Regions from separate parts of the Nocardia sp. NPDC051756 genome, predicted to be linked through region 2. Evidence: riboswitches for the same ligand, from Rfam matches in the RefSeq annotation. Region 2 holds a riboswitch; the other holds the start of a gene.
What was found. A riboswitch is a leader RNA that binds a small molecule or an ion and turns the genes downstream of it on or off. The one in region 2 is predicted to bind glycine.

Region 1: another riboswitch for glycine. It lies ahead of glyA (serine hydroxymethyltransferase); the one in region 2 lies ahead of gcvP (aminomethyl-transferring glycine dehydrogenase).

Annotation. Positions count from the first base shown of each region.
Region 1 covers NZ_JBFAYV010000006.1:371,772-386,176, forward strand. Annotated here, with positions in the region: gene AB0M22_RS27845 (FAD-dependent oxidoreductase) at 1-1,518, shown strand, start outside; gene solA (N-methyl-L-tryptophan oxidase) at 1,523-2,686, shown strand; gene AB0M22_RS27855 (aromatic ring-hydroxylating dioxygenase subunit alpha) at 2,694-3,872, shown strand; gene AB0M22_RS27860 (aldehyde dehydrogenase family protein) at 3,879-5,360, shown strand; gene AB0M22_RS27865 (amino acid permease) at 5,462-6,949, shown strand; gene AB0M22_RS27870 (GMC oxidoreductase) at 6,942-8,498, shown strand; gene AB0M22_RS27875 (putative nucleotidyltransferase substrate binding domain-containing protein) at 8,506-10,368, shown strand; gene AB0M22_RS27880 (IclR family transcriptional regulator) at 10,381-11,166, shown strand; glycine riboswitch at 11,377-11,470, shown strand; gene glyA (serine hydroxymethyltransferase) at 11,502-12,797, shown strand; gene AB0M22_RS27890 (L-serine ammonia-lyase) at 12,794-14,164, shown strand; gene AB0M22_RS27895 (PQQ-dependent sugar dehydrogenase) at 14,167-14,405, opposite strand, start outside.
Region 2 covers NZ_JBFAYV010000014.1:69,081-83,485, forward strand. Annotated here, with positions in the region: gene AB0M22_RS40830 (acyl-CoA dehydrogenase family protein) at 1-1,061, shown strand, start outside; gene AB0M22_RS40835 (DM13 domain-containing protein) at 1,210-1,734, shown strand; gene AB0M22_RS40840 (hypothetical protein) at 1,849-1,974, shown strand; gene AB0M22_RS40845 (HNH endonuclease) at 2,021-2,566, shown strand; gene AB0M22_RS40850 (WhiB family transcriptional regulator) at 2,593-2,868, shown strand; gene AB0M22_RS40855 (VWA domain-containing protein) at 2,983-4,650, shown strand; gene gcvP (aminomethyl-transferring glycine dehydrogenase) at 4,786-7,608, opposite strand; glycine riboswitch at 7,757-7,856, opposite strand; gene AB0M22_RS40865 (MerR family transcriptional regulator) at 8,101-8,694, opposite strand; gene AB0M22_RS40870 (bifunctional nuclease family protein) at 8,901-9,374, opposite strand; gene AB0M22_RS40875 (MerR family transcriptional regulator) at 9,635-10,435, opposite strand; gene garA (glycogen accumulation regulator GarA) at 10,548-11,027, opposite strand; gene gcvH (glycine cleavage system protein GcvH) at 11,196-11,594, opposite strand; gene AB0M22_RS40890 (CDP-alcohol phosphatidyltransferase family protein) at 11,676-12,326, opposite strand; gene AB0M22_RS40895 (GMC oxidoreductase) at 12,492-14,186, shown strand; gene AB0M22_RS40900 (DUF2252 domain-containing protein) at 14,272-14,405, shown strand, end outside.

The DNA.
Region 1 (14,405 bases), on a different contig from region 2:
CTGCTTCCCGCGCTCGGTGATTCGAAGCCGGAAGAGGGATTCAACGGGATCTTCTCGTTCACCCCCGACGGCTTCTCGATCATGGGTGAGCACCGCGACCTCGCCGGCTTCTGGGTCGCCGAGGCCGTGTGGGTCACCCATTCGGCCGGCGTGGCCAAAGCGACCGCGGAATGGATCATCGACGGCGCGCCGAGTACCGACGTGCACGAGTGCGATCTCTATCGATTCGAAGACGTCGCGCGCAGCGGGGAATTCATCATGCAGACGAGTTCGCAGGCCTTCGTCGAGGTCTACGACATCATCCACCCGCACCAGTATCGAACGGCCTTGCGCGGCCTGCGCACCAGTCCGTTCTATGCGCGCCAACAGGAAATGGGTGCGTTCTTCTTCGAAGGCGGCGGGTGGGAACGGCCCGCTTGGTATGAAGCCAATGCGGAACTGGCACAACGCCTTCGCGACGAAGGGGTGCCGTTCCCGGACCGCGACGAATGGTCCGGCAATTTCTGGTCGCCCATCTCGATCGCCGAGGCGCGCTGGACCCGCGAACGGGTCGCGATGTTCGACATGACCCCGCTGACCCGCTACGAGGTATCCGGTCCCGGCGCGCTCGAACTCCTGCAACGACTCACCACGAACAATCTGGACAAGACCGTCGGCTCGGTCACCTACGCACTCGTCCTCGACGAAACCGGCGGTATCCGTAGCGATGTCACCGTCGCCCGGCTCGAACCGCAACGCTTCCAGGTCGGCGTGAACGGCCCGATGGACTTCGACTGGTTCACCCGGCACCTGCCCGGCGACGGCTCGGTGACGCTGCGCGACATCACCGGCGGCACCTGCTGCATCGGTGTCTGGGGACCGAACGCGCGGGACCTGGTGCAGCCCTTGTGTTCCGACGATCTGTCGCATCAGTCGTTCAAGTACTTCCGTGCGCGGCAAACCCATCTCGGCGCCATCCCGGTCACCATGATGCGCGTCTCCTACGTCGGCGAACTCGGGTGGGAGATCTACGCGACCGCCGAATACGGCAACGCGCTCTGGGATCTGCTGTGGGCGGCGGGCCGAGCGCACGAGGTCATCGCGGCAGGCCGGATCGCGTTCAACAGTCTGCGTATCGAAAAGGGCTACCGCAGTTGGGGAACCGACATGACCGCGGAACACCAGCCCGCCGCCGCAGGCCTCGACTTCGCGGTCCGGCTGGCCAAGCCCGACTTCATCGGCAAGACCGCGCTGGAGCAGGCGGACCCACCGGCGAAGATCCTGCGCAGCATCGTCTTCGAGAGTCCGACGGCGGTCGTCCTCGGCAAGGAACCGGTCTACGTCTACGGCCTGCTGGGCGGATATGTCACCAGCGCAGGCTATTCCGCCACCATCGGCCGCAGCATCGCCTACGCGTGGCTGCCCGCCTCGGTTGTCGTCGGCGATGCGGTCGAGGTCGAATACCTCGGTCGGCGCTACATCGCGACGGTGCACGCCGAGCCGGTGGTCGATCCCGAGATGTCCAGGATCAGGAGGTAGCGAAATGGCCACGGCGACAACGGTCTACGACGTCATCGTGATCGGCGTCGGCGGCATGGGCAGTGCCGCCGCCTATCACCTCGCGGCCCGCGGCCAGCGGGTGCTCGGACTGGAGAAGTTCACTCCCGCGCACAATCGCGGCTCGAGCCACGGCGGTTCGCGCATCGTCCGGCAGTCCTATTTCGAAGACCCGGCCTACGTTCCGCTCCTGCTGCGTTCCTACGAACTCTGGGCGAAGCTGGCCGCCGACTCCGACCGCGAGGTCATCCGGCTCACCGGCGGCCTGTACCTGGGCCCGCCGGACAGCCTGACGGTCGCGGGCAGCCTGCGGGCGAGCCGGGAATGGTCACTGCCGCACGAGCTGCTGGACGCCGCCGAGATCAAGCGGCGCTTCCCGAACTTCACCCCGGCGGCCGGCGACATCGGAATCTACGAGTCCAACGGCGGATTCGCCCGCCCCGAGCTGACCGTGCAGGCGCACATCGACCTGGCCCTGCGGGCCGGCGCGACCCTGTCGTTCGGCGAAGAGGTGATCAGCTGGGCCGAAACCGATTCCGGCGTCACCGTGACCACCGGCAGGGCGACCTATCACGCGGATCAGCTGCTGATCTGCCCCGGCGCCTGGGCGCCGAAGTTGCTGGCGGAGTTCGGCATTCCGATTACCATCGAACGTCACGTGCTGTACTGGTTCGATCCGATCGGCGGCACCGCGCCCTTCGAGGACCAGCCGATCTACATCGCCGAGGACGACTCCGGCATGCAGATCTACGGCTTCCCCGCCATCGACGGGCCGACGGGTGGGGTCAAGACCGCGTTCTTCCGCAAGGGCACCGTGTGCACACCGGAAACCATCGATCGCGTCGTCCACCCGGACGAGATCGACGCGATGCGCGACCGCGCCGCCGCCCTGGTCCCGGCCGTGGCCGGTCCGTGCGTGCACACGGCCACCTGCATGTACTCCACCACGCCCGACGAGCACTTCGTCATCGCCCGTCATCCCGGCGGCGACCGCATCACCATCGCCTGCGGCTTCTCCGGCCACGGCTTCAAGTTCGTCCCGGTGGTCGGCGAGATCCTGGCGGATCTGGTCATCGACGCCGCCACCAAGCACCCGATCGCGCTATTCGACCCGCAGAGGCTGGTGACCAGTGAAAATAGCATCGCATAGCGATTCCATGGGGGGTGGCGGTCGGGAGACGGGTGGGCCAACGGCGGATTTGCCGGTGACCACACCGGCCCTGATCCCCACCCTCGGTGGCAAGTGGTACGTCGACGACACCATCTTCGCGGCCGAGCAGGAACAGCTCTTCGAACGAATGTGGTTCTGCGCCATCCGAACCGGCGACCTCGCCCACGCGGGACAATTCAAACGAGTACAGGTGGGCCGCGAAAGCGCCCTGATCGTGCGCGGCCGCGACGGTGCGCTCCGCGCGTTCCTGAACATCTGCCGCCACCGCGGCGCGATGCTGTGCACCGAGGACCAGGGCCAGGTCCGCCGCAACCTGCAATGCCCCTACCACGCCTGGACCTACGGCCTGGACGGCAAACTGATCGCCGCGCCGAACATGGCCGCGCTGAAGGACGCCACCGGCGCGGACATCGATCGCGTCGCCTACGGCCTGATCCCGGTCGCCCTGCGCGAATGGCTCGGCTACGCCTGGGTCTGCCTGGCCGACGAGCCTCCGTCGTTCGAACACGAGGTGATGGGCGCGGTGACCGAGCGCCTCGGCGACCCGGCCGCCATCGACGCCTACGAGATCGACACGCTCGCGGTGGGCCGCCGGGTGGTCTACGACGTCGCGGCCAACTGGAAGCTCATCGTGGAGAACTTCATGGAGTGCTACCACTGCGCGACCATCCATCCCGAACTCACCGAGGTGCTGCCCGAATTCGCCGAGGGACTCGCCGCCCAGGTGTTCGTCGGCCACGGCGCGGAATTCGGCGCCGATATCGCCGGATTCACCGTCGACGGCTCGCCGGGTTTCGAACGGTTGCCCGGGGTTACCCCGGAACAGGACCGTCGTTACTTCGCCATCACCGTCCGGCCGACCGTTTTCGTCAATCTGGTCCCGGACCACATCATTTTCCACCGGATGTTCCCCATGTCGGCGGACCGAACTATCGTCGAGTGTGATTGGTTGTATACCAAGGATGTGGTTGCCGCGGGACGCGACGTGTCCCGCTCCGTCGAATTGTTCCATCGGGTGAACGAACAGGATTTCGCGGCATGTGAGCGAACGCAACCCGCAATGTCGTCGCGCGCCTACCGTAAGGGCGGGGTGTTGGTGCCCGCCGAGCATCACATCGCGGAGTTCCACGAGTGGTTGTCCTGTCGGATCGGTGACGTGAGGTGACGTGCAATGAATGGTGATCCGGATCTGCTCATCGGCGGCCGATGGACGCATGCCGCGGACGGCGGCGTGCGGCAGATCATCGACCCGGCGACCGGCACCGTGGTGGCCACCGTGGACGAGGCGACGCCGGACGACGCGCGCGACGCCGTCGCGGTCGCCCGCAGCACCTTCGACGAGGGCAGTTGGGCCGCGACCCCGGTCGCCGACCGGTCCGCGCTGCTGCTGCGGATCGCCGACCTGCTGGCCAGGGACAAGGACCGGCTGGCCCGGCTGGAGACGGCGGACACCGGAAAGACGTTGGTGGAGAGCGAGATCGACATCGACGATGTCATCTCGGTGTTCCGCTACTACGCGAACGCCGTCGCGGTGCAGGCCGACCGGCTGATCGACGTGGGCGACCCGGCGGTGATCAGCCGGGTGATCCGCGAGCCGATCGGCGTGTGCGTGCTCATCGCGCCGTGGAACTACCCGTTGTTGCAGATGTCGTGGAAGGTCGCGCCCGCGCTGGCCGCCGGCTGCACCATGGTGCTCAAGCCGAGCGAGGTCACCCCGCTCACCACCATCGAATTCGCCCGGCTCGCCGAGGAGGCGGGCGTACCGGCCGGCGTGTTGAACCTGGTCCAGGGCAGCGGCGCGGTGCTCGGCACGGCGCTGACCGACAACCCCGACGTCGACTTCATCTCGTTCACCGGCGGCCTGGCGACCGGCCGGACGATCAGCAAGGTCGCCGCCGAACACGTCACCAAGGTGGCGGTGGAACTCGGCGGCAAGAACCCGCATATCGTGTTCGCCGACGCCGACTGGGAAAGCGCCGTCGACCACGTCCTGACCGGCGTGTTCCTGCATTCCGGGCAGGTCTGCTCGGCGGGCACCCGGCTGATCGTCGAGGAATCCATCGCCGAGGACTTCGTCGCGGAACTGGCGAGCCGGGCCGAGCGGATCCGGGTCGGTCCCGGCCTGGACCCGGCCAGCGAAACCGGTCCGATGGTCTCCGTCGAACATCGCGCCAAGGTGGAAGCCTATGTCGCGCTGGGTATTTCGGAGGGCGCAAAGCTGGTGACCGGCGGTGCGCGACCGACCGACCCCGCATTGCAGGACGGCAGCTACTACCTGCCGACGATCTTCGATCGGTGCGATCGATCGATGCGCATCGTGCAGGAGGAGACGTTCGGCCCGATCCTCACGGTCGAGCGATTCACCACCGAGGCCGAGGCGATCCGGCTCGGCAACGACACCGAATACGGCCTCGCCGCTGGCGTGCGCACCTCGGATGCGGCGCGCGGAGAGCGGGTGGTGCGGGCGCTGCGGCACGGCACGGTGTGGCTCAACGACTTCGGCTATTACACCGCCGGTGCGGAATGGGGCGGGTTCAAGAAGTCCGGCAACGGACGTGAACTCGGCCCGACCGGCTTGGCCGAGTACCAGGAAATCAAACACATTTGGCACAACACGGCACCAAAGCCGGCGGAGTGGTTCAAGGGCGTCTGATCGTAAGCAACAAATCTCGGCCGGACAGCCCGTACGGCCGCCCGCGGAAGGCATGGTAAGCAATGGTGGTCCAAGAGCACGGTGTGTCCGATGACAGCGGAATGGAGGATTTCGGCTATAAGGAATCCCTGGACCGAAGTATCGGGAAATTCGCCAGCTTCGCGGCGGGGGTCAGCTATATCTCGATCCTCACCGGCACGTTTCAGCTGTTCTATTTCGGTTTCGGCAGCGCGGGTCCCGCGTATCTGTGGTCGTGGCCGATCGTTTTCGTCGGACAGCTGGCTGTCGCACTGTGCTTCATGGAGCTCGCCGCGCGCTATCCGGTTGCCGGGTCGGTCTACAACTGGTCCAAACAGCTCGGCAGCAGAATCGTCGGCTGGTCGTCGGGCTGGTTGATGCTGACCGCGTCGATCGTGACGCTGGCCGCCGTGGTGCTCGCGCTCCAGCTGAATCTGCCCCGGTTGTGGAGCGGTTTCCAGATCATCGGGGACGGCAGCGGTGAGCACGACTACGCCACCAACGCGGTGGTGCTCGGCACGATCATGATCATCTTCACCACCACGATCAACGCGCTCGGCGTCCGGCTGATGTCGATGATCAACAGCGCCGGCGTCTTCATCGAGATCATCGCGGCGGTGTTGATCGCGATCATCTTGGCGGCCAACGCGACTCGCGGTCCGCAGGTGTTCTTCTCGACGCACGGGTACGGCGCGGGGGAGTCCGGCGGTTACCTCGGCGCGTTCCTGGTGGCCTCGCTGGCCTCCGGCTATGTGATGTACGGCTTCGACACCGCCAGTTCGCTCGGTGAGGAGACCGTCGAGCCGCGGCGCACCGCGCCCAAGGCCATCTTGCGTGCCGTGCTCGCGTCCTTCGTCATCGGCGGCGCGATCCTCGCCTTCGCGGTGATGGCGGCTCCCGACCTCGACGACCCGCAGATCGGCAGCTCCAGCGGCGGCCTGCAATACATTGTCGAACAGGTGATGTGGGGCCCGCTCGGCACGATCTTCCTGTGCTGCATCGTGATCGCGGTGACCGTGTGTTCGCTCGCCGTGCACACCGCCGCCATCCGGCTCACCTTCGCCATGGCCAGGGACAACGCCCTGCCGTTCGGCGAGAAGCTCGCCCGGGTGCATCCGAAGACTCAGACGCCGGTCATTCCGGCCATTCTCATCGGCGTGCTCGCCGCGCTCATCCTGGTGATCAACATCGGTCAGCCGAAGATCTTCACGGTGCTCACCTCGATCGCGATCATCATGATCTACCTGGCCTACCTGATGGTGACCGGGCCGATGCTGAAGAAGCGGCTGCGCGGGCAGTGGCCGCCGAAAGAGCTTGCCGCGGGCGGGTATTTCACCATGGGTCGCTGGGGGATGATCGTCAATATCATCGCCGTGGTGTGGGGCGTCGGGATGGCCTTGAACCTGGCCTGGCCGCGCGAATCCGTTTATGGCACACCGTGGTACAACACCTGGGGTGCGTTCGTCTACATCGGCGCGATCCTCGGCGCCGGCCTGCTCTGGTACATCCTCAAGGGCCGCAAGCGAATCGGCACCCTGGCTTCACACGCAGCGGAGGTACGCAATGTCTGACGCCGTGTTCGACTACGTGATCGCGGGTGGCGGGACCGCCGGGTGCGTGCTCGCCGCCCGGCTCAGCGAGGATCCGGACATAACCGTGTGCCTGCTGGAGGCGGGCCCGTCCGACGTCGGCGATCGCGCCGTCCTCGAACTCACGCAGTGGATGCATCTGCTCGATTCCGGGTACGACTGGGACTATCCGGTCGAGCCGCAGGAACGCGGGAACAGCTTTCTGCGCCATGCCCGCGCGAAGGTCCTCGGCGGATGTTCCTCGCACAACTCGTGTATCGCGTTCTGGCCGCCCGCGGAGAATCTCGACGAGTGGGCCGCGCTCGGGGCGAAGGGCTGGGGCGCGGCCGACGTGCTGCCGTATGTCACCCGCCTGGAGAACAACGACGCACCCGGCGACCAGCACAGCCGCAGCGGCCCGGTCCGGCTGCGCGACGTGCCGCCGGACGACCCGTGCGGCACCGCGGTACTCGCGGCGGCCGCGGCGGTCGGGCTGCCGACGGTGCAGTTCAACCGCGGCGCCACCGTGCGCAACGGCGCGGGCTGGTTCCAGATCAACGCCGCCGAAGACGGCACGCGCATGTCGACATCGCACGCGTACCTGCACCCGGTGCTGGATTCACGCCCGAATCTCGAGGTGCGCACCGACTGCTGGGTCAGTGAGATCCTGTTCGACGACGCGCGCGTCGCGACCGGCGTGCGATACCTACGTCCCGACGGCATCGGCTACGACACCGTCTCGGCGCGACGCGAGGTGATCGTCACGGCCGGCGCCATCGATACGCCGAAGTTGTTGATGCTGTCCGGAATCGGGCCCGCCGACCACCTGCGTGAGATCGGCATCCCGGTGCTGGTCGACTCGCCCGGCGTGGGCGCGAACCTGGACGACCACGTCGAAGGTCTGGTGTTCTGGGACGCCGCCCGGCCGATGGTCGCGACCTCGACGCAGTGGTGGGAGATCGGCATCTTCGCCACCCTCGACGAGACGCTGCGGGTGCCGGACGTGATGATGCACTACGGCAGCGTGCCGTTCGACATGAACACGCTGCGCCGCGGCTACCCGACCACCGACAACGGCTTCTGCCTGACCCCCAATGTCACGCAGGGCCGTTCGCGCGGCACGATCCGGTTGCGCAGCCGCGACTTCCGCGACCGGCCGAAGGTCGACCCCCGGTACTTCACCGATGCGGACGGCCACGACGAACGGGTGATGCTGGCCGGCGTCCGGCTGGCCCGCAAGATCGCCGAGCAGTCCCCGCTGCGCGAGTGGATCGCCGCCGAACTCGCGCCCGGACCGGACGCGACGACCGACGACGAGCTGCTGAGCTACATCCGCGCCACCCACAACACGGTGTATCACCCGGCCGCGACGGCCAGGATGGGCGCGGTGGACGATCCGCTGGCGGTGCTCGATCCGGAGCTGCGGGTCAAGGGGGTGTCGCGGCTGCGGGTGGTCGACGCGTCGGCGATGCCGAAATTGCCCGCGGTGAACCCGAACATTACTGTCATGGCCATGGCGGAGAAGTGCGCGGATCTCGTCCGGACCACGTGAGCCGGACATGTCTGCGGAGGGCGAACTAGCCGCATTCCTCGGCGGGCACGCACCGTTCCAGTCGATGACGGCCACCGATCTCGATGAGCTGGCCGCGGCGTCGTCGCTGCACGAGTTCGCGGCGGGCGCGCTGATCAGCGACTACTCGGCGCAGGTGCCCGACGACATCTGGATGGTCTGGACGGGCCGGGTGATCCTGCGGCGCAATGGTCCCGATGCCGCGGCCTCGTCGCTGTCGGACGAGAGCCGCACGATCGACACCGTCGAGGCCGGCGGGATCTTCGGCTACGTGCCGCTGCTCACCGGCGGCAGCGCCGAATTCGTCGCGCTGGCCACCGAAACCAGCCTGCTGATCCGGTTGCCGGGCGAGCATGTGCGCGCGCAGTTCGCGCAGCCGGACGGGCTGGCGTTCCTGGCGTCGTCGGCGTGGAAGACGGTGTCCGGCAACCGAACCCCGATGGCGCAGGTGCTCGGCACGCGTCCGGCGAGCGAACTCGTCTCGGCGGAACCGATTTTCGTCACCCCGGATACCAGCGTCCGGGATGCGGTGATCCGGATGACCGAGCAGCACGTCTCGGCGGTGCTGATCCGGTTGCCGGACGGGGATTTCGGCATCTTCACCGATCAGGATCTGCGGGCCAAGGTGGTGGCTGCCGGGCTGCCGGTCGACCTGCCGATCGCGCGGGTGATGAGCGCCCCGGCCCGGCGGGTCAGCGCCGACCTGTCCGCCGAGACCGTGCTGATGGAGATGCTGGAGAGCGGGCTCCGGCATCTGCCGGTGGTCGCGCGGCGAGGCGAGGTACTCGGCGTCCTCGAAGACTCGGACCTGCTCGCCGCCTCCGCACGGCAGAGCTTCACCCTGCGGCGCGCGATCGGCGCTGCTACCGATGCGCCCCAACTGCAAGAGGCCGCGCGCGAAATCCCCAGCACCACAGTCGATCTGTTCCGCAACGGCACCAAGGCGTCCGCGACGAGCGGCATCCTCTCCGTCGTCATCGACTCGGTGGTGCGAAAGGCGCTCGAGCTCGCGATCGCCGAAGCCGACGACGCACCGAACGGCGGGTTCGCCTGGCTGACCCTGGGCAGCATCGCGCGGCGCGAGGCGATGCCGTCCTCGGATGTGGACAGCGCGCTGTCCTGGGCGGATGAATTGTCCACGGCCAGTGGGCAACTGCGCGCGATCGCCGAGCGCACGCACGCCATCCTGGACGCCTGCGGGCTGCCCGCGGACAGCAACGGCGCGATCGCCGCGAAGCCGAAATTCGCGCGGTCCCGGTCGGAGTGGACGAAGGCAGCGGCCCGCTGGTTGGACGATCCGCTCGTCGATCGCGGGCTGGTCATGTCGTCGCTGCTGATCGACGGGCGGGTGGTGTGGGGCGATCCGGGGCTGCACGCGGTGCCCGCCGCGTTCGGCCGGATGCGCGCCGACTATCCGAATGCCTTGCGCCTCCAGCTGCTCGACGCGTTGTCCGGACGGGTCCGGGCGCGGTCCCTGCGAGACGTCCTGTCCCGGCGTGGCGGCACCTTCGACTTGAAGAGTCACGCGCTGGTCCCGATCGTCAACCTCGCCCGCTGGGGTGGGCTGGCGGCCGGCGTGACCGCCGCGGCGACGCCGGTGCGACTGGCGGCCGCGGCGACGGCCGGGGTGATAGCCGATCGCGATGCCGCGGTGCTGACCGAGGTGTTCGTCATGTTGCAGCGCATGCGGATGGTGCATCAGGTCGAGCAACTGTCCGCAGGCCATCGCCCCGGGGACGTGGTGGTGATGTCCGAGTTGTCGCCGTTGAACCGGAGTTTGCTCAACGACGCGCTGCGCGAGATCGCGGCCGTGCAGCGACGCGTCCGCGGAATCGCGATGCCCTCGGCTTAGAATGACGGCGTCATGGCGAAACAGGATGGTGAGGACCCGGGCCGGGCCGCTGCGGTGCAGTCGGTCGACCGCGCACTGCTCGTGCTGGAGATCATCGCCAAGCTGGGCCAGGCGGGTGTCACCGAGATCGCCGCCGAACTCGGTGTGCACAAATCTACCGTTTCCCGGCTGATCGCCGTGCTGGAATCGCGCGGTTACGTCGAGCAGCTCTCCGATCGCGGCAAGTACCGGCTCGGCTTCTCCATCGTCCGGCTGGCCGGGTCCACCAGTGCGCAGGTCGATCTGGTCGGGCAGAGCCAGGGCGCGTGCAACGCGCTCGCCGCCGAAACCGGCGAGACCACGAATATCGCTGTGCTGGACGGTAATCGGATCATCAATATCGTGGAGGCGGCCGGCACGGGGTCGATCGCGCTGCGCTCCTGGGTCGGGCAGAGCTGTCCGGCGCACGCCACGTCGAGCGGCAAGGTGCTGCTGTCCGGTCTCGAACCGGCGGCGCTGCGCAAGCAGGTCGGGCCGAAGCTGGAGTCCTTCACCGGGAACACGCTGACCAAGGTCGCCGACCTCGCCGCCCAGCTGGTGGAGGTGCGGGAGAACGGATGGGCAAGTGTGCGTGAGGAACTGGAGATCGGGCTGAATGCCGTCGCCGCCCCCGTCTTCGACAGCAACGGGGTTATCGTTGCGGCGCTGAGCGTTTCGGGACCGGCCTACCGGCTCGCTCCGGATCGGTTCGCGCCGACGGCCGCGCTGGCCATCGCGAGTGCTGCGGACATCAGTCACCGGCTCGGCTACTTCGGCTGATCGAACCGGGTGCGGTTCGTCATTGACAAGCCGCGCGGCCGACGATAATACTATGTTGCATATCGCGCGGTTGTTGCGCTATATGCAACATATGTCGGTATCCACCAACTGAATATCGCCGCACACGCAGCGGGAGATCTCCATCCGTTCGATGGAGAGCCGAAGGAGCAACACCTCCCGGGAATCTCTCAGGCCCAGTACCGCTACGCATAAGGCAACTCTGAAAAGTAGTGCACCACGCACTCGCCGACGGGGCAAACGCACACCGCGTGAATCTCTCAGGCCATAGGACAGAGCGGGAGGAGCCACCCCCACGCATCCGCGAAAGGCTCCCCATGGCTGATCCTGCCTCCGCCCTGCGCACCGAACTCGATGTTTCGCTGCGCGAATTCGATCCGGTCGTCGCCGCACTGGTCGACCAGGAGACCAGCCGCCAGCAGCGCGGGCTGGAAATGATCGCCTCGGAGAACTACGCGCCGGTCGCGGTGATGCAGGCCCAGGGCACGGTGCTCACCAACAAGTACGCCGAAGGCTATCCGGGCCGCCGCTACTACGGCGGGTGCGAGTACGTCGACCAGATCGAATCTCTCGCCATCGAGCGGCTGCGTTCGCTGTTCGGCGCGGAATACGTGAACGTGCAACCGCATTCGGGTGCGCAGGCGAACGCGGCGGTCATGCACGCGCTGCTGCGTCCCGGCGACGGCATCCTCGGCCTGGCACTCGACCACGGTGGTCACCTGACCCACGGCATGAAGATCAACTTCTCCGGCCGGCTGTACAACGTTGCGGCATACCATGTTCGGGCCGAGGATCAGCTGGTCGACCTGGCCGAGGTGGAGCGGCTCGCGCACGAGCATCAGCCGAAGCTGATCGTGGCGGGCTGGTCGGCCTATCCGCGGCACCTCGACTTCGCCGAATTCCGGCGCATCGCCGACGAGGTCGGCGCTTACCTGATGGTCGACATGGCGCATTTCGCCGGACTCGTCGCGGCGGGTCTGCATCCGTCGCCGGTGCCGCACGCGCACGTCGTCACCTCGACCACGCACAAGACGCTCGGCGGGCCGCGCGGCGGATTCATCCTCGCCACAGCGGATCTGGGCAAGAAGCTGGACTCGGCGGTGTTCCCCGGCCAGCAGGGCGGACCGCTCGAGCATGTGATCGCGGCGAAGGCGGTCGCGTTCAAGATGGCGGCCGAGCCGGCCTTCCGGGACCGGCAGGAGCGGACCCTCGCGGGTGCGCGCATCCTCGCCGAGCGCCTGCTGGCCGAGGACTGCCGGGCGGCGGGCATCGGGGTGGTCAGCGGCGGCACCGACGTGCACCTGGTGCTCGTGGACCTGCGCGATGCCGAACTGGACGGCAAACAGGCCGAGGATCTCCTGCAAACCCTGGGAATCACGGTGAACCGCAACGCGATTCCGTTCGACCCGCGACCGCCGATGATCAGTTCCGGACTGCGGATCGGCACGCCGGCCCTGGCCGCGCGCGGTTTCGATGCCGCGGCGTTCACCGAGGTCGCCGACATCATCGCGACGGCGCTGAGTGGTGGTGCGCCCACGGCGTCGCTGACCGCGCGGGTGGACGCGCTGGCGGAGCGGTTCCCGCTGTACCTCGGGTTGCGGAACCCGGCGTGACGATCAGCGTATTCGACCTGTTCCGGGTCGGTATCGGGCCGTCGAGTTCGCATACCGTCGGGCCGATGCGGGCCGCGGCGGCGTTCGTCGAGCGGCTCAAGGACGCCGACGTGCTGCACCGGACATCCGCGCTGCGCGTTCAGCTCTACGGTTCGCTCGGCGCGACCGGGCGCGGGCACGGCAGCGTCGAGGCGATCTTGGCGGGGTTAGCCGGCGCGCAGCCGGAGAGCATCGACCCGGACACGATGGTCGCCACCGTCGCCACGGCGCGTGCGACGGGGCGGTTGTATCTCGGTGGCGTGCAGTCGATCGAGTTCGCCGTCGACCGCGATGTCGAACTGCTCGGGTTGACCCGCTTGGCCTTTCACACAAACGGGATGCTGTTCGGCGCGTACGACGAGGCGGGAGCGGTGCTGCTCGAACGCCAGTACTTCTCGGTGGGTGGCGGTTTCGTGCTCGACGAGGACGAGATCGACGGACGGACCGTCGAGGCTCCGGTCTCTGTCGCGCATCCGTTCCGCTCGGCCGACGAGCTGCTCTCGATCACCGCGGCCACCGGCAAGTCGATCAGCGCGGTCGTGCTGGCCAACGAAATGTCTTGGCGCAGCGCGGATCAGGTACGGACGGACCTGCTCGACATCTGGAAGGTGATGCAGGGCTGCGTCGACCGCGGGATGTCGACCGGGGGAGTGCTGCCGGGTTCGCTCCGGGTGCGGCGACGCGCGGCGACCCTGTTCGAGCGCCTCGGCACCGAGGCCGAGGACAACGACCCGCTGCGCGCGATGGAGTGGGTCACCCTGTACGCGATGGCGGTGAACGAGGAGAACGCCGCGGGCGGCCGGGTCGTCACCGCGCCGACCAACGGCGCGGCGGGCATCATTCCCGCTGTGCTGCACTACATTCAGCGATTCATCGGCGGCGCCGACGAGGACAGCGTGGTCGAATTCCTGCTCACCGCGGGCGCGATCGGTCAGCTGATGAAGGAGAACGCGTCGATCTCCGGCGCCGAGGTCGGCTGCCAGGGCGAGGTCGGTTCGGCCTGCGCTATGGCCGCGGCCGGACTGGCGGCCGTGCTCGGCGGTACGCCCGCGCAGATCGAGAACGCCGCCGAGATCGGCATGGAACACAACCTCGGCCTGACCTGCGACCCGATCGGCGGGCTCGTGCAGATCCCGTGCATCGAGCGCAACGGCATCGCCGCGGTGAAGGCGATCACCGCGGCCCGCATGGCAATACGCGGCGACGGCATGCATCACGTGTCGCTGGATCAGGTCATCCAGACCATGCGCGCGACCGGGGCCGACATGCTCGACAAGTACAAGGAGACCTCGCGCGGCGGCCTGGCGGTGGCCGTCGTCGAGTGCTGAGCTCAACGGGCGGGGAAGCGGATGATCCGGTCGTCGCCGGTGCGGACATCGCCGCGGCCGTCGGTGTTGGAGGTGGTGAGCCACAGCGAGCCGTCCGGCGCCACCTGCGGGGTGCGCAGCCGGCCGTAGCGGTCACGCAGCTGCGCCACGGGCTTGCCGAGCGTGCCGTCGGCCAGCTGCGGAATCGTCCAGAGACGCTCGCCGCGTAAGGCCGCGACGTACAACGTGTTCGCGGTGATCG
Region 2 (14,405 bases):
GCCCCGAAGTGGCTGACCGCGACCGCAGCGGCGAGTTCTCCCGCACCGCCTTCGAGATGCTGCGCGTCACCGGGCTGTCCGCCGCGCTGGTGCCCGCCGAATTCGGCGGCGGCGGCGCCACCCACCGCGAGATGGGCGCGATCCTGCGCGAACTCGGCCGCCACGATCCCTCGACCGCGGTCGCGTTCGCGATGCACACCCATCTGGTCGCCGCGCAGGTGTGGCGGCACAACCACGGCATAGACGCGGCCCCGCTGTTCGGCAAGGTGGTCGACGGGGCGATCCTGATCAGTACCGGCGCCGCGGACTGGGTCGGTTCCAGCGGGCGGGCCGAGCGGGTCGACGGCGGTTACCGGGTGCACGCGCGCAAGGCTCCGGCCAGCGGCGTCGAGGCGGGCACCGTCCTGGTCACCAGCATTCGCTGGGATGACGCACCCGACGGCCCGCACGTCCTGCACTGCGCCATCCCGGTGAACACCGCCGGGGTGCACATCGAAAAGACCTGGGACACACTCGGATTGCGGGCCACCGGCTCGCACACCGTGGTCTTCGACGACGTCTTCGTGCCCGACGCCGCGGTCTCCCTGCTCCGCCGCGCCGACACCTGGCCGCCGCTGCTGAACGTCGTGATGGGCGCGGCGATGCCGCTGGTCATGGCGGCCTACCTCGGCATCGCCGACGGCGCGGTCGACCTCGCCGCCACCCTGGTCGCGGAGCGCGCCGACGCACCGACCTTCCAGCTGGCCGGCGAAATGGTCAACGCGCACACCACCGCCACCGACCTGATCGACGCCATGTTCACCGGTTCCGACAACCTGCGCTTCGACAACACCGACAGCAACGCCAGCCGCACCCTCAGCCGCAAGACCGCGGCCGCCGAAGCACTCATCGACACCGTCCGACTCGCCATCGAAACCGTTGGCGGCCTGGGCTATTCGCGCGCCTGCGAGCTGGAGATGCGCTACCGCGACATCCACGGCTGCCTGTTCCACCCGCTGCCGCGCGCCAAGCAGACCCAGTTCACCGGCCGAGTTCTGCTGGGACACAAGCCGATTGGCTGAGGTCGTCCGACGCCCCCATTCCTCCGGTGGGGGCGAAAGTCAAAAGTCCTGGTCATTGTCAGTATTCGGTCACAATTCGGCACGCGGAAATCGACGCTTCGCAGTGTTCAATAGAGACACCAGCTGTCGCGCCACCCGGAGGAGCACCATGGTTTCCGCACGCAAGATCGCCCGATCCCCCATCACGTGGACACTGGCCGTCCTCTTGGTCGCCGGGCTCGGAGTCGGCTTGGCGCTGGCCCAACCGTGGCGGCTGTTCACCAACACCACGGTCAACGAGGCCGCACCCGTGGCGGCCGCACCCGGCGAGCCCGCACAGCCACGGACCCTGGCCACCGGCACCCTCATCTCACACGAGCACGACACCTCCGGCACTGTGCGGATCCTGCAACTGCCCGACGGCACCCGAATCCTCCGGCTCGAGGACCTCGACACCTCGGACGGCCCCGACCTGCACGTATGGCTCACCGACGCCGACGTGGTCGAGGGTAAAGCCGGCTGGTTCGTCTTCGACGACGGCAAATACACCGATCTGGGCAGCCTCAAAGGCAACAAGGGCAGCCAGAACTACGTCCTCCCCGCCGACGCCGATCTGACCGCAACGACCAGCGTCACGATCTGGTGCCAGCGGTTCCACGTTTCCTTCGGCGCCGCTCAGTTGCGGAACGCCTGATCCGCGCCGGAAATAAATGACCCGACAGCGGTAGGTCCGTTATGTCACCATGGAATTCGACGATGATCACCAGGTAGCGGTGATCCACGAGCACGCGGAAAGGAGGAGGTGGCCATGCACGAGAACGACCCGATTCGGGCGAACGCCGATGCGGCACAGCGGTTGTCGACCGTAAAACCAGCATTCGACCGACAGCTGTGCAGCGGATACGACGACGGCCACCTCCCGGCCGGTATCTGACCGCCCCTTCGCCCCGCTCGACCTCTCTCGAAACATGGTGATTCCCATGACATTCCGCTATGCCGCCAATCCCGCGGCACTCACCGCCGACAACTGGATACACACCGGCGTGCTGGTGCTGAACGCCTCCTACGAGGCGCTCGACGAGATCAGCGCCGACCGGGCCGTCGTGCTGCTGATGACCGGTACCGCGGAGTCGATCGCCGACCGGGCGCCGCACTTCCTGATCCGGTCCCAGCACTTCGAACTACTGCTCCCGGAGACCATCCGGCTGCTGCGCTACGTCTACATCGAGCACACCGCCCGGGTGCACGACGAGAGCCGCGCCACCCTGGCCGGCGTGCTGCGCCGGGACAGCCACCGGTGTGGCTACTGCGCCGCCTGGGCCCACACCGTCGACCACATCCGGCCGCGCAGCCGGGGTGGCCCGAACACCTGGAGCAACCTCGTCGCCTGTTGCGGTCCGTGCAATACGACCAAGGCCGACCGCACCCCCGAGGAGGCGGGCATGCGGCTGCTGTGGCAGCCCAAGGCGCCCAACCACCAGGCCAAGCAACAGCGGCGGATCTGGAAGCAGCTCGCCGCCACCTGACCCAGCCGAGAAAGGAGAGGATCGCAATGACCATCCGCACCCAGACCAGCCCGGTCGTGGACCTGACCCTGGCCGAGCTGCTTCCGCTCTCGGACTCCCGAGAGTGGCATCGGGCCGCCTGCCGGGGTGATCCGCAGCACGAAGCCTGGTTCCCGTACCCGTCCCAGGACTTCGACTACGCGCGCGGCATCTGCGCGGGTTGCCCGATCCGCGCGGCCTGCGGTGAATTCGCCGCCCGCACCGGCCAGTCCGGCGTGTGGGGCGGCCACGAATTCGACCGCGGCCAGCTGATCCGCCCGTGAATCCGGCCGCCGGGTCCGCGCCGGACCCGGCGGCCGGCGGACACGGCCTAAGGCTCGCCGGTGAGGGCAGACTCGGCGCGGCCGCAAACGGCCGGTGAACATACACTGTGCACCGTGGGCACTCATCGCAGCGGAACCAGATCCCGGGGCGTCAGCAAAGGTCCGGTTATCGCAGTGGTGGCCATCGTGCTGCTCGTCGCGGGCGTCTTCGCGTGGTTCCAGTTACGGGACCGGGCGGCCGACGAGGACAGCGCCGCGGCCGCGGAATGCGTCTCCGGTCCGTCGACGCTCTACGTCACCGCCGATCCGGACATTGCCACGCAGGTCAGAGGCGCGGCCGACCGGTACAACGCGACCAAACCGAAGGTGCGTGATCACTGCGCGCAGGTAGTGGTGACCGCGCAACCGTCCGCGGCGATCGTCGCCGCGTTCACCAGCGGCAAGCCGTGGGATCAGAATCTCGGCCCGCAGCCGGTGCTGTGGATCCCCGATTCGACCCGCTCGATCGAGTCCATGCGGGTGCCGGGAATGATCGAGGGCACGCCCGCGCCGATCGCGGTGAGCCCGATCGTGCTCGCCGTGCCGGACGAATTGCGCGGCGCGCTGGAACAAGCCAAGACCACGTGGGCCGATCTGCCACGGCTGCAACAAGGTTCGCTCAACGACGTCGGGCTGTCCGGATGGGGCAATCTGCGAATGGCGTTGCCGCCCGGGGATTCTTCGCTCGCCGCCGCGGTAGCGGTCGGGTCCGCGGTGTCCGGCGCGGAACCACTCACCGAGCAGGCCGCGCAGTCCGGCCAGGCCGTCGCGGCGATCTCCGGTCTCGCCGCCGACGCGCCGGAGGCGGCGGACACCGCCGCGGCGTTCGGCATCATCGCCGGCGCGCCGCAGTCGGCCACCGTGCATGCGGTCGCCACCACCGAGCAGCAGGTGAAAAACCAAGCGGGACTTACGGTCTTCCGGCCGTCCGGTGCGGCGCCGGTCGCCGATCACCCGGCCGCGCTGATGTCGGGACCGTGGGTCGACAAGACGCAGAACCTCGTCGGCGGGCTGTTCGCGGACTACCTGCGCGCACCCGAGCAGGCGCAGGCCTTCACCACGGCCGGCTTCACCACCGCACCCGCCGCCACTCCCGCACCGCCGCGCGCCGCGCTCGACAAAGTCCGTGCCACCCTGGCCAATCCGGTGCTCGGCGTGCAATCCACCGTGCTGGTCGACGTCTCCTCGTCCATGTCGACCACCGACGGTTCGATGACCAGGCTGGCGAATGTCGTTGGCGCACTGAGCTCCACGCTGACGGTGATGCCGCCGGACTTCGGCCTCGGCCTGTGGACGTTCGGCAAGAACCTCGACGGCACAACGCCGTACAAGGTGCAGGCCGCCACCGGCCCGCTCACCGACGACCAGCGCACCAAGATCAGCACCGCGCTCGGCAACGTCAAGGCCGGCGAGGTCCGCGCCGACCAGGCGTACCCGACGCTGATCGCCGCCTACAAGAGCGCGGTCAACGGATACACCCCCGGCCGAACCAATTCCGTGCTGCTGATCACCGACGGCCCCGAGGACGATTCGACGGTCACCGGCGCGAAGCTCGCCGCCGACATGGCCGCCGCGCTCGACAAGGCCCATCCGGTCCGGGTGGACATCATCGTCATCGGCGGCCAGGGCACGCAGACGCTGAAGAGCATCGCCGAGCAGTCCGGCGGCACGTACACGAAGGTCACCACCTCCGACGACCTCAGCTTCGGGTCCGCGGTCGTTCAGTCGCTAACCACCCCGTAAAGCCGCACCATTCTTGATTTCCCGCACCGAGATTCGCATGCGATTCCAGGTGCGGGAAATCAGAAGTAGTGCGGCGGGTGCACAGACGAAGGCGCCCTCCGCCTAACTCAGCGGAGGGCACCTTCGGGTCTGTGGTCAGTCGGCGTAGGCCTCGATGGGCGGGCACGAGCAGACCAGGTTGCGGTCGCCGTACGCGCCGTCGATCCGGCGAACCGGCGGCCAGACCTTGGCCCGCGAGTGGCCGAGACCCCGTGGGTACACGGCGGTTTCGCGGCTGTACGGGTGCTCCCACTCGCCGACCAGGCTCGCCGCGGTGTGCGGCGCACCACGCAGCGGATTGTCGGTGACCGGCCAGACGCCCGCCGCGACCTGATCGATCTCCTTGCGGATCGCGATCATCGCCTCGATGAAATCGTCCAGCTCGTCCAGGTTTTCGCTCTCGGTCGGCTCGACCATGAGCGTGCCCGCGACCGGGAAGCTCATCGTCGGCGCGTGGAACCCGTAGTCCGCCAGCCGCTTTGCCACATCGTCGACGGTGACGCCGGTCTGCTTGGTGATCTCGCGCAGATCCAGGATGCACTCGTGCGCGACCATCCCGTGCTCACCGGTGTAGAGCACCGGGAAGTACTCGTCGAGCCGGCGCGCGATGTAGTTCGCCGAGGCGATCGCCGTCAGCGTCGCGTCGCGCAGGCCGTCCGCGCCCATCATCCGGATGTAGGCCCAGGTGATCGGCAGGATCGAGGCGGAACCGTAGTTGGCCGCCGACACCGCGTGCGAGTCGGTGACCAGCGGGTCGCCCGGCAGGTAGGGCGCGAGGTGCGACCGCACCGCGACCGGACCGACACCCGGGCCGCCGCCGCCGTGCGGGATGCAGAACGTCTTGTGCAGGTTCAGGTGGCTGACGTCGCCGCCGAACCGGCCCGGACGGGCAAGGCCGACAAGCGCATTCAGGTTCGCGCCGTCGACGTACACCTGACCGCCCGCGTCGTGCACCAGCGCGCACAGCTCGGCGACCTCGTGCTCGTACACGCCGTGCGTGGACGGGTAGGTGATCATGATGCAGGCCAGCCGGTCGGCGTGGTCGGCGATCTTGGCCCGCAGGTCGTCCAGGTCGACGTCGCCGTTGTCGCGGCACTTGACCACCTCGACGCGCAGCCCGGCCATCGCCGCCGAGGCCGCGTTGGTGCCGTGCGCACTGGACGGGATCAGGCAGGTATCCCGGTGTGTGTCACCACGATCCAGGTGATAGCGCCGAATCGCCAGCAGACCGGCGTACTCGCCCTGGCTGCCCGCGTTCGGCTGCAAGCTGACCGAGTCGTAGCCGGTGATGTCGGAGAGCCACTGCTCCAGATCGTGGATCACCTGCAACAGGCCGGGCGCGTCCTCGACCGGCGCGTACGGATGCACGCGGGCGAAGCCGGGCCAGGTGATGGCCTCCATCTCCGCGGTCGCGTTCAGCTTCATGGTGCAGGAGCCGAGCGGAATCATGCTGCGGTCCAACGCGATGTCCTTGTCGGACAGCGAACGCAGGTAGCGCAGCATCGCGGTTTCGGTGTGGTACTTGGTGAACGCCGGGTGGTCGAGGAACTCGGAGGTCCGGTTCTCGATCGCGACGACCGGCGCCGGGTCGCGCTGCTCGGCCGACAGTGTAGTGCCGAAGGATTCGAGCACGGCCGCGACGTGCGCCTCGGTGGTCGCCTCGTCGCAGGCGATGCCGACGTGATCGGCATCCACCAGGCGCAGGTTGATCCCGCGCGACTTCGCCTTCGCCACAACGGCTTCCGCACCGCCGGGCACGTGCGCCAGCACGGTGTCGAAGAACGTGTCGTGCACGACCGCCCCGTCCAGCCCCGCGGCGATGGTGGCGGCGTGCCGATGCACCCGGCGCGCGATGTCGCGCAGGCCCTCGGCGCCGTGGTAACTCGCGTACATCGCCGCGACGATGGCCAGCAGCACCTGCGCGGTACAGATGTTGGAGGTGGCCTTCTCCCGGCGGATGTGCTGCTCGCGGGTCTGCAACGCGAGCCGGTAGGCTACGTCGCCGTCCGCGTCCACCGAGACGCCGACCAGCCGGCCCGGCAGCTGCCTGGCATACGCGGTGCGCACGGCCAGATAACCCGCGTGCGGGCCGCCGAAGCCGAGCGGCACGCCGAAGCGCTGGGTGGTGCCGAAGCAGACATCCGCGCCCTGGTCGCCCGGGGACGCGATCAACGTCATGGCCAGCAGGTCCGCACCGACCGCGACCAGCGCGCCCCGCTCGTGCGCGGCGCTGATCAGCGATGTCCAGTCCACTACCCGGCCGGACGCGCCCGGCGCCTGCACCAGCACCCCGAAGAATTCACCTTCGGGCAGCTCGCCGGACGAGAGATCCGCCGGAACCAGCTCGATGCCGAGCGGCTGCGCGCGGGTGGTCAGCACGGTCTTCGTCTGCGGGAACAGGTCGGCGTCGATGACCAGCCGCACGGACTTGGACCGGCTCGCCCGCTGCAACAGCGTCATCGCCTCGGCGGCGGCGGTGGCCTCGTCCAGCATGGACGCGTTGGCCACGTCCATGCCGGTCAGCTCGGACACCATGGTCTGGAAGTTGAGCAGCGCCTCCAGCCGGCCCTGGCTGATCTCCGGCTGGTAGGGCGTGTACGCCGTGTACCAGGCCGGGTTCTCCAGCAGGTTGCGTACCAGCACCGGCGGGGTCAGCGTGTCGTAGTAGCCGAGCCCGATCATCGAGGTGGCCACGGTGTTGGAGTGGGCGAGCCCGGCGAGTTCGGCCAGCACCTCGTGTTCGGTTGCGGCAGGCGGCAATCCGGCCAGTCCGGAACCGTCGAGGATGGTGGCGGGCAAGGCCTTCGTGGCGAGCTCGTCGAGCGAGCCGACGCCGACGACGTCCAGGATCCGGGCGATTTCGCCCCGATCGGGTCCGATATGGCGGTCGGCGAATGAGCGAGTCACGGCAGCTCCCATTGGGTCGGGCGGGTCGACACCTGTCGACGGTTACCAGCCCTCCCCCTCTGTCGTGTTGCCTGAGAGATTCGGACGCGCGACCGCAATGAAGGTCGAGCCCCTTTCCCCATGGGCGGGCGGCCCGAAGCCACCGCTTTCCAGAGGCGCCCAAGCCCGCACGGTCCCTGATGCCTGAGAGATTGACGGGGAGGTGCTGCTCCTTCGGCGCCCGGACTCTGTCGAACCCGGGACTCTCCCGCACGGCGTTGGCGCGCCACCAGTTTAAGCCGACGACACGCCAGAACGTGTCACTGGTCCCATCCCGGCGGTGTCGCGCTGGTCACGTCGGTGCGCGGAGGCCCTCGACGATTGCATCGATAGATGCGCATATCTACTTAACAACATGTCTCAACCCAAGCCTTGCCAGAGCCACCGAAAACCAGATGCCACACAGCACAACACCCCGCTACCCTGGGTTTCTCGGGGAGGCGGGGTGTTGTCGGTTGTCTACGTTTAACCAGTCTTGCGGCTCATGCGGGCCTTACGCCGGTAGGACAGCTCGTCCTCCGGCCGTTCGGTCACCGCGGACGCGCGTTCGGCCGGGAAGTTGGCGATGGCGCCGGTGAGCTCGTGCATGGCCCCGCTGATCGCGATGCCGAACACGCCTTGCCCGCCCTGCAGTAAATCGACTACCTCCTCGGCCGAGGTGCACTCGTACACCGAGGTGCCGTCGGAGAACAGGGTGATCCCGGCGAGGTCCTGCACTCCCCTGCTGCGGAGATGGTCGACCGCGATCCTGATGTTCTGTAGCGAGATGCCCGCGTCGAGCAGCCGCTTCACGATCTTCAGGACCAGGATGTCCTTGAACGAGTAAAGGCGCTGGCTACCCGAGCCGGCCGCGCTGCGAATGGAGGGCACGACCAATCCGGTCCGCGCCCAGTAGTCGAGCTGCCGGTAGGTGATCCCGGCTACCTGGCATGCACTGGGGACCCGGTAGCCGACCAGATCGTCGGGAACCGAGTCGTCCGGGAACAGGCCTGGCTGCACCACATTTTGCGATTCCTCTGCCACTGACCACTCCCTTGCTCCGCCGACGGCTAGCCTCATCGATGACCCGGCTCCGTTTCGACCACCGCTGTACTGACGACCTGGTCAAAACGGACGTGGCCCAACTATCGAGATTACTCCCCCTGATTGTCCAGGGAGCACCATCGTCAGGCCAAACGCGACGCGCGGTTAAAGTCTCAAGCTCTGGTTAAGGGCGGATCCCCCGGTCATCCCGCGAAAACGCCGGATTGCCGGAAAGATCCTGTTCAGCTGTCCGTAGCCTTGAAATCGTCGGGCGAGACCGACTCCAGGAATTCCTTGAACTTCTCCACCTCGTCCTCGCGCTCGTCCGGCATGACCAGCCCGGCTTCCTCGAGCACCGGCTCCTCGGCGTAGATCGGGCAACCCACCCGCAAGGCGATCGCTACCGAATCCGACGGCCGCGCCGAGATGTGCAGATCGTTCTCGAAGACCAGATCCGCGTAGAACGTGCCCTCTTGCAGGTCGACGATGCGTACCTCCTTGAGGGTGTGCCCGAGCTCGGTGATCAGGATCTTGATCAGATCGTGGGTCAGCGGGCGAATCGGCGTCACCCCCTCCTGCTCCAGCACGATCGCGGTCGCTTCGGCCTGCCCGATCCAGATAGGTAGATACCGATCCCCCGAAACCTCACGGAGCAACAGCACGGGCTGATTCTGTGGCTGTTCGACACGAATGCCGATCACACGCATTTCACTCATGCCTCTGCCTCGCTAACGCTCAGCTCCGGCACGCGCGATGCACGCTGTGACATGAATCGTTCGCTTCGCTCACTCATCGCACTGCCTCCCATTACTCACCAGCCGCTCGCCGGCCGCCCGGCACGACCACCGCAGAGCTCGCCGTACCACGAGTCTAGGCGAACCCGCGCGGGTGCAGCGGTCCGTGTGCACAGCCGAAATCGGCGTGTTGGATGACCGAAACATGACACGGATTGCGCGTCAGCGGTTCAACGGGATGTTCAGCCGCCCAGCGACGTCCGCACCGACGACTTCACCAGACAGGCGTGCAACGTCAGCGACAGCGCCGCGAGTTCGCGCACCGTTTCCTCGGCTCTGGCCCGCGCACCGGCGTCGCGGCTCTTCGCGATCGGGGCGGCGATCTGCGCGACCAGCGCGGCCTCGCGATCGGCGGCCAGCTTGAACGCACGCAAATGCCGTGCCTCCAAACCGAATTCGGCCATCGCCTTGGCGGTCTTGGCCAGCGTCACCGCGTCGCCGTCGAAAAATCCGGCGGCGCCGGGGGTGATCAGGCTCGCCCGGATCAGGTCGTTGAGAAAGGTCTCGTCGATGTCGGCCTGGGCGAGCAGATCCGCGCGGGTGAGCCGGATTTCGTGATCGAAGCGCAGATCGTCCGGGGAAATCTCGCTGGGCACCACGCCGAGCCTCCTCGGCGCAGCTGCGCCGTTTCTGTTCCCGCCGGGCGCGGCCGAGTGCTCGGAGTCGGCGGTGGTTGCCGCCGACTCCGATGCACCCGTACGGCCGGAATGCGCCCGGGCGCGGGCTTCCCGCACACCGAGCGTCGCCGCACCGCTGTCGATCGCTTCGAGTTGTTCCTTGATCACCTTCAGCGGCAGGTACTGATCGCGTTGCGCGGTCAGCACGAACCGAAGCCGTTCACAATCGGCGACGGAGAACCTGCGGTAGCCCGAGGGCGTGCGCTCCGGCCGAATGAGGCCTTCCGCTTCCAGGAAGCGGATTTTCGAGATGGTGACGTCCGGAAAGTCCGGGCGCAGTAGGTCCAGTACGGAGCCGATCGACATGCCTCCGCGCGCCCACTGCGCCGCGCCGGTCACAGCGCTCGATCTCTCGAGTCACCGTGAGTCTTCATGACCCCGAGCCCTTCATGTCGCGAAAGAACCCAGCGCCGCGTGCTCATAGGCTCCCTGCACCCGCCGAGTCGTTCTGCGCCCGCGGTCCGGTGAGGAACACCAGGCGGAACTTGCCGATCTGCACCTCGTCGCCGTTCTGGAGTTCCGAGGAGTCCACCGGCTCCCGATTCACATAGGTGCCGTTCAGGCTGCCGACATCGACAACCTGGAACGAATCGTCGTCCTGACGGAACTCGGCATGCCGACGGCTGACGGTGACGTCGTCGAGAAAGATGTCACTGTCGGGGTGGCGGCCCGCCGACGTAGTCGGCTGATCCAGCAGGAACCGCGAGCCCGCGTTCGGACCGCGCTTGACGACCAGGAGGGCCGCACCAACGGGCAGACCCTCGACCCCTTGGACCGGCTGTTCGCCGGTCGGCTCTCCGGAGCGCGACGCGTCGACCTCGTTCAGGAAATCCGCGCGGAAGACCGACGTCGTCTCGGCCGCGGTCTCCCCGTAACCCGGGTCTTTGTTCTCGCTCACCGTTTCTCTCCTCCTCGAACCTGATTATCCATGCAAGCAGGTGATACCTGTGGCACCACGACCTGCCGTCGAGTCCCTAGATTCCCGACAATGACTGTCGGCGCATCTGTTGGCATTGACCGTACCCTGCCAGGGCGTGCCCGTGCAGGTAGAACCGGGAAGGCTGATTCAGCCCCCGATAACTCCTTGATAACCTGCCGCATCCAACAGTTCATCAAGGGTCTTGTCGAGGCCGGCGGCGTCCGCGACCTCGAGTTCGAACAGCCATCCGTCGCTGTACGGATCGGTGTTCAGCGTCTCCGGCTCCTGCACCAGAACCTCGTTCACCGCAACAACTTTCGCTGCGATCGGCGCGTAGATGTCGGACACGCTCTTGGTCGACTCGACCTCCGCGATGCTGTCCCCCACGGCGACGTCCTTGTCCGTTTCGGGCAGCTGCACGAACACAACGTCACCGAGTTGGGACTGGGCATAATCGGTGATGCCCACCCGAACCCGGGTAGGGCCGATCCGCTGCACCCACTCGTGCTCCTCGGTGTAGCGCAGATCTTCGGGGGTCTGGGTCACAGGCCGTCCGTCCTTTCCATTGTGATCGTGTGGGCGCAACTCTATGCGAGGCTCGAGCCGATCTTCGACTCGACGCCTCGGTCAGGTCGGGCGGTGTGCCACAGCCGGTATCGAGCGAGCGACCGCGATCGCCTTACCGGTGTAGAGCAAACCGGTCCATACATACACCGCCGTGCCCCAGACCAGTAATGCCCCGCCGAAGGCACGCCCGAAACCGTCGAGCGCCCAATCCATCTCCCCGGCCAGCAGCCAGACGAACGCCGACATCAGCGCGAAGGTGGCCGCCTTGCCCAGATAGATGACGTCGGGCGGGGGTAGGTCGCGGCGTTTGTAGACCGACAGCGTGAGCGTGAGGATCAGGTCGCGGCCGACCAGGATCACCGCGACCCACCACGGGATGAGGCCGCGGATCACGAACGCCGCCAAGGTCGTCACCAGGTACAACCGGTCCACGAACGGGTCGAGCAGGGCGCCGAGGCGCGAGGACTGATCGAGCAGGCGGGCCAGCTTGCCGTCCAGGAAGTCGGTCAGTCCGCTGGCGAAGGCCAGCACGAACGCCCAGCCGTCGGCGTGCTCGACCAGCAGCAGCCACAGGAACACCGGAACACCCAGCAGGCGCACGAAACTCAGGACATTCGGGACCGTGAGGATGCGGTCGTCGAAGACGCCGCCGGTCGCGCCGTCGGTGTCGGCGCGCTCCTCCGGTTCCGTTGTGCCCGATTCGGTTGTCACGCCCCGTGCTTACCGCACCGACCCCGGTCGACGCCATCCGGGCACGCCGGTTTTCCCGATATCCGCATGCAAGGATGGTTTCCGCCACAGACCGGCGGTGACAGAATGAGTATGAAATTATCTCATCTGTCGGTACGGTGAGCGTCCGGTGAGCGAGAGGAAGTCATGCCCGCATTCGACTACGACGTGGTGGTGATCGGTTCCGGCTTCGGCGGCAGCGTGAGCGCCCTGCGGTTGACCGAGAAGGGGTATCGGGTCGGCGTGCTCGAGGCGGGCAGGCGCTGGAACGCCGAGGACATCCCGCGCTCGAATTGGAATGTGCGCAAGTCGATCTGGGCCCCGCGACTGGGCCTGACCGGGCCGCAGCGGATCAGCGTGCTGGGCAAGTGCGCGGTGTTCTCCGGCGCCGGCGTCGGCGGCGGCTCGCTCGTCTACGGCAACACCCTCTACGAGCCCCTGCCGAACTTCTACACCGACAAACAGTGGGCGCACATCACCGACTGGCGGTCCGAGCTGGCCCCGTACTACGACCAGGCCCAGCGGATGCTCGGCGTGGCGCCGAATCCGCGGATGACCCCGGCCGACGAGGTGATCCGCGAGATCGCCGACGACCTCGGCGTCGCCGACACCTTCCACCCGACCAATGTCGGCGTGTTCTTCAACGAGAGCGATCCGGGCACCGAGGTCGACGACCCCTACTTCGGCGGCGTCGGCCCGCGCAGGCGCGGCTGTGTGCACTGCGCGCAATGTTTCACCGGCTGCCCGAACAATGCCAAGAACACGACCACCACGAACTACCTCTACCTGGCCGAACAGGCGGGCGCCGAGGTGCATCCGCTGACCACCGCGACCTCCGTGCGCCCGCTGCCCGACGGCGGGTACCGCGTGGAGACCGAGCGCTCGGACCGCTGGATCCGCAAGCAGCGCAAGACCTTCACCGCCGAGCAGGTGGTGTTCGCCGGCGCCGCGCTCGGCACCCAGAAACTGCTGCACAAGATGCGCGACGACGCGGTGCTGCCGAATCTCTCGCCGCGGCTCGGCGAGCTGACCCGCAGCAACTCCGAGGCGATCCTCAACGTGGTCAGCCGCGCCCGCCGCGATTTCGCCGAGGGCATCGCGATCACCTCCTCGATCCACCCGGCCGCGGACACGCACATCGAGGTCTGCCACTACGGCAAGGGGCAGAACGCGCTGTTCCCGATGTCGGTGCCGATCGTGGACGGCGGCGCATTCCGGTTCCTGCGCTTCCTGCTGGCGATGGTGGTGCACCCGCTGGTCTTCCTGCGCAGCCTCAATGCCAGGCACGCGTCGGAGAAGTCGGTGATCCTGCTGGTCATGCAGTCGCTGGACAACTCGCTCACCTCGTTCCGCCGGCGCGGGCTGCTCAAGACGAAACAGGGCACCGGTGAACCGAATCCGACCTGGATCCCGATGGCGCACGACATCGGGCGGCGCTTCGGCGAGAAGGTGCAGGGCGATACCCACGGCCTGGTGATGGACGTGTTCAACATTCCGGCGACCGCGCACTACATCGGCGGCTGCGTCATCGGCGACAGCCCGGAGACCGGCGTGGTCGACCCGTATCAGCGGGTGTTCGGCCATCCCGGCCTGCACGTGGCGGACGGCTCGGCGGTGACCGCGAACCTGGGCGTCAACCCGTCGCTCACCATCACCGCGCAGGCCGAGCGGGCAATGGCGTTCTGGCCCAACAAGAACGAGGCCGATCCGCGACCGGAACTCGGGACGGCGTACCAGCGCATCGCGCCCGTGGCGCCGAACCAGCCGACGGTGCCCGCTGCCGCGCCGGGCGCCTTGCGGCTGCCGATCACCCCGGTCGATCCCCCGGTGCCCGCCACCTGAGCCACTCGATCGGCATACCTGACCGGCACCGAACGTGGCGAAACCGACACCCGCACCGGGGCCGATACCCGCTAGCGTCGGCATCGTGTCAGACAGTGGTATCGATCTACGTTCCTACCTCCCCGCGGCCGAGGTACGGGCGCGCGGCGAGGCCGTGCGCGAGCGGGTGCCGGTCACCGCGCGCGATCGTGCGGCCGAGGGAGCGCGCAGGCCCGGCGT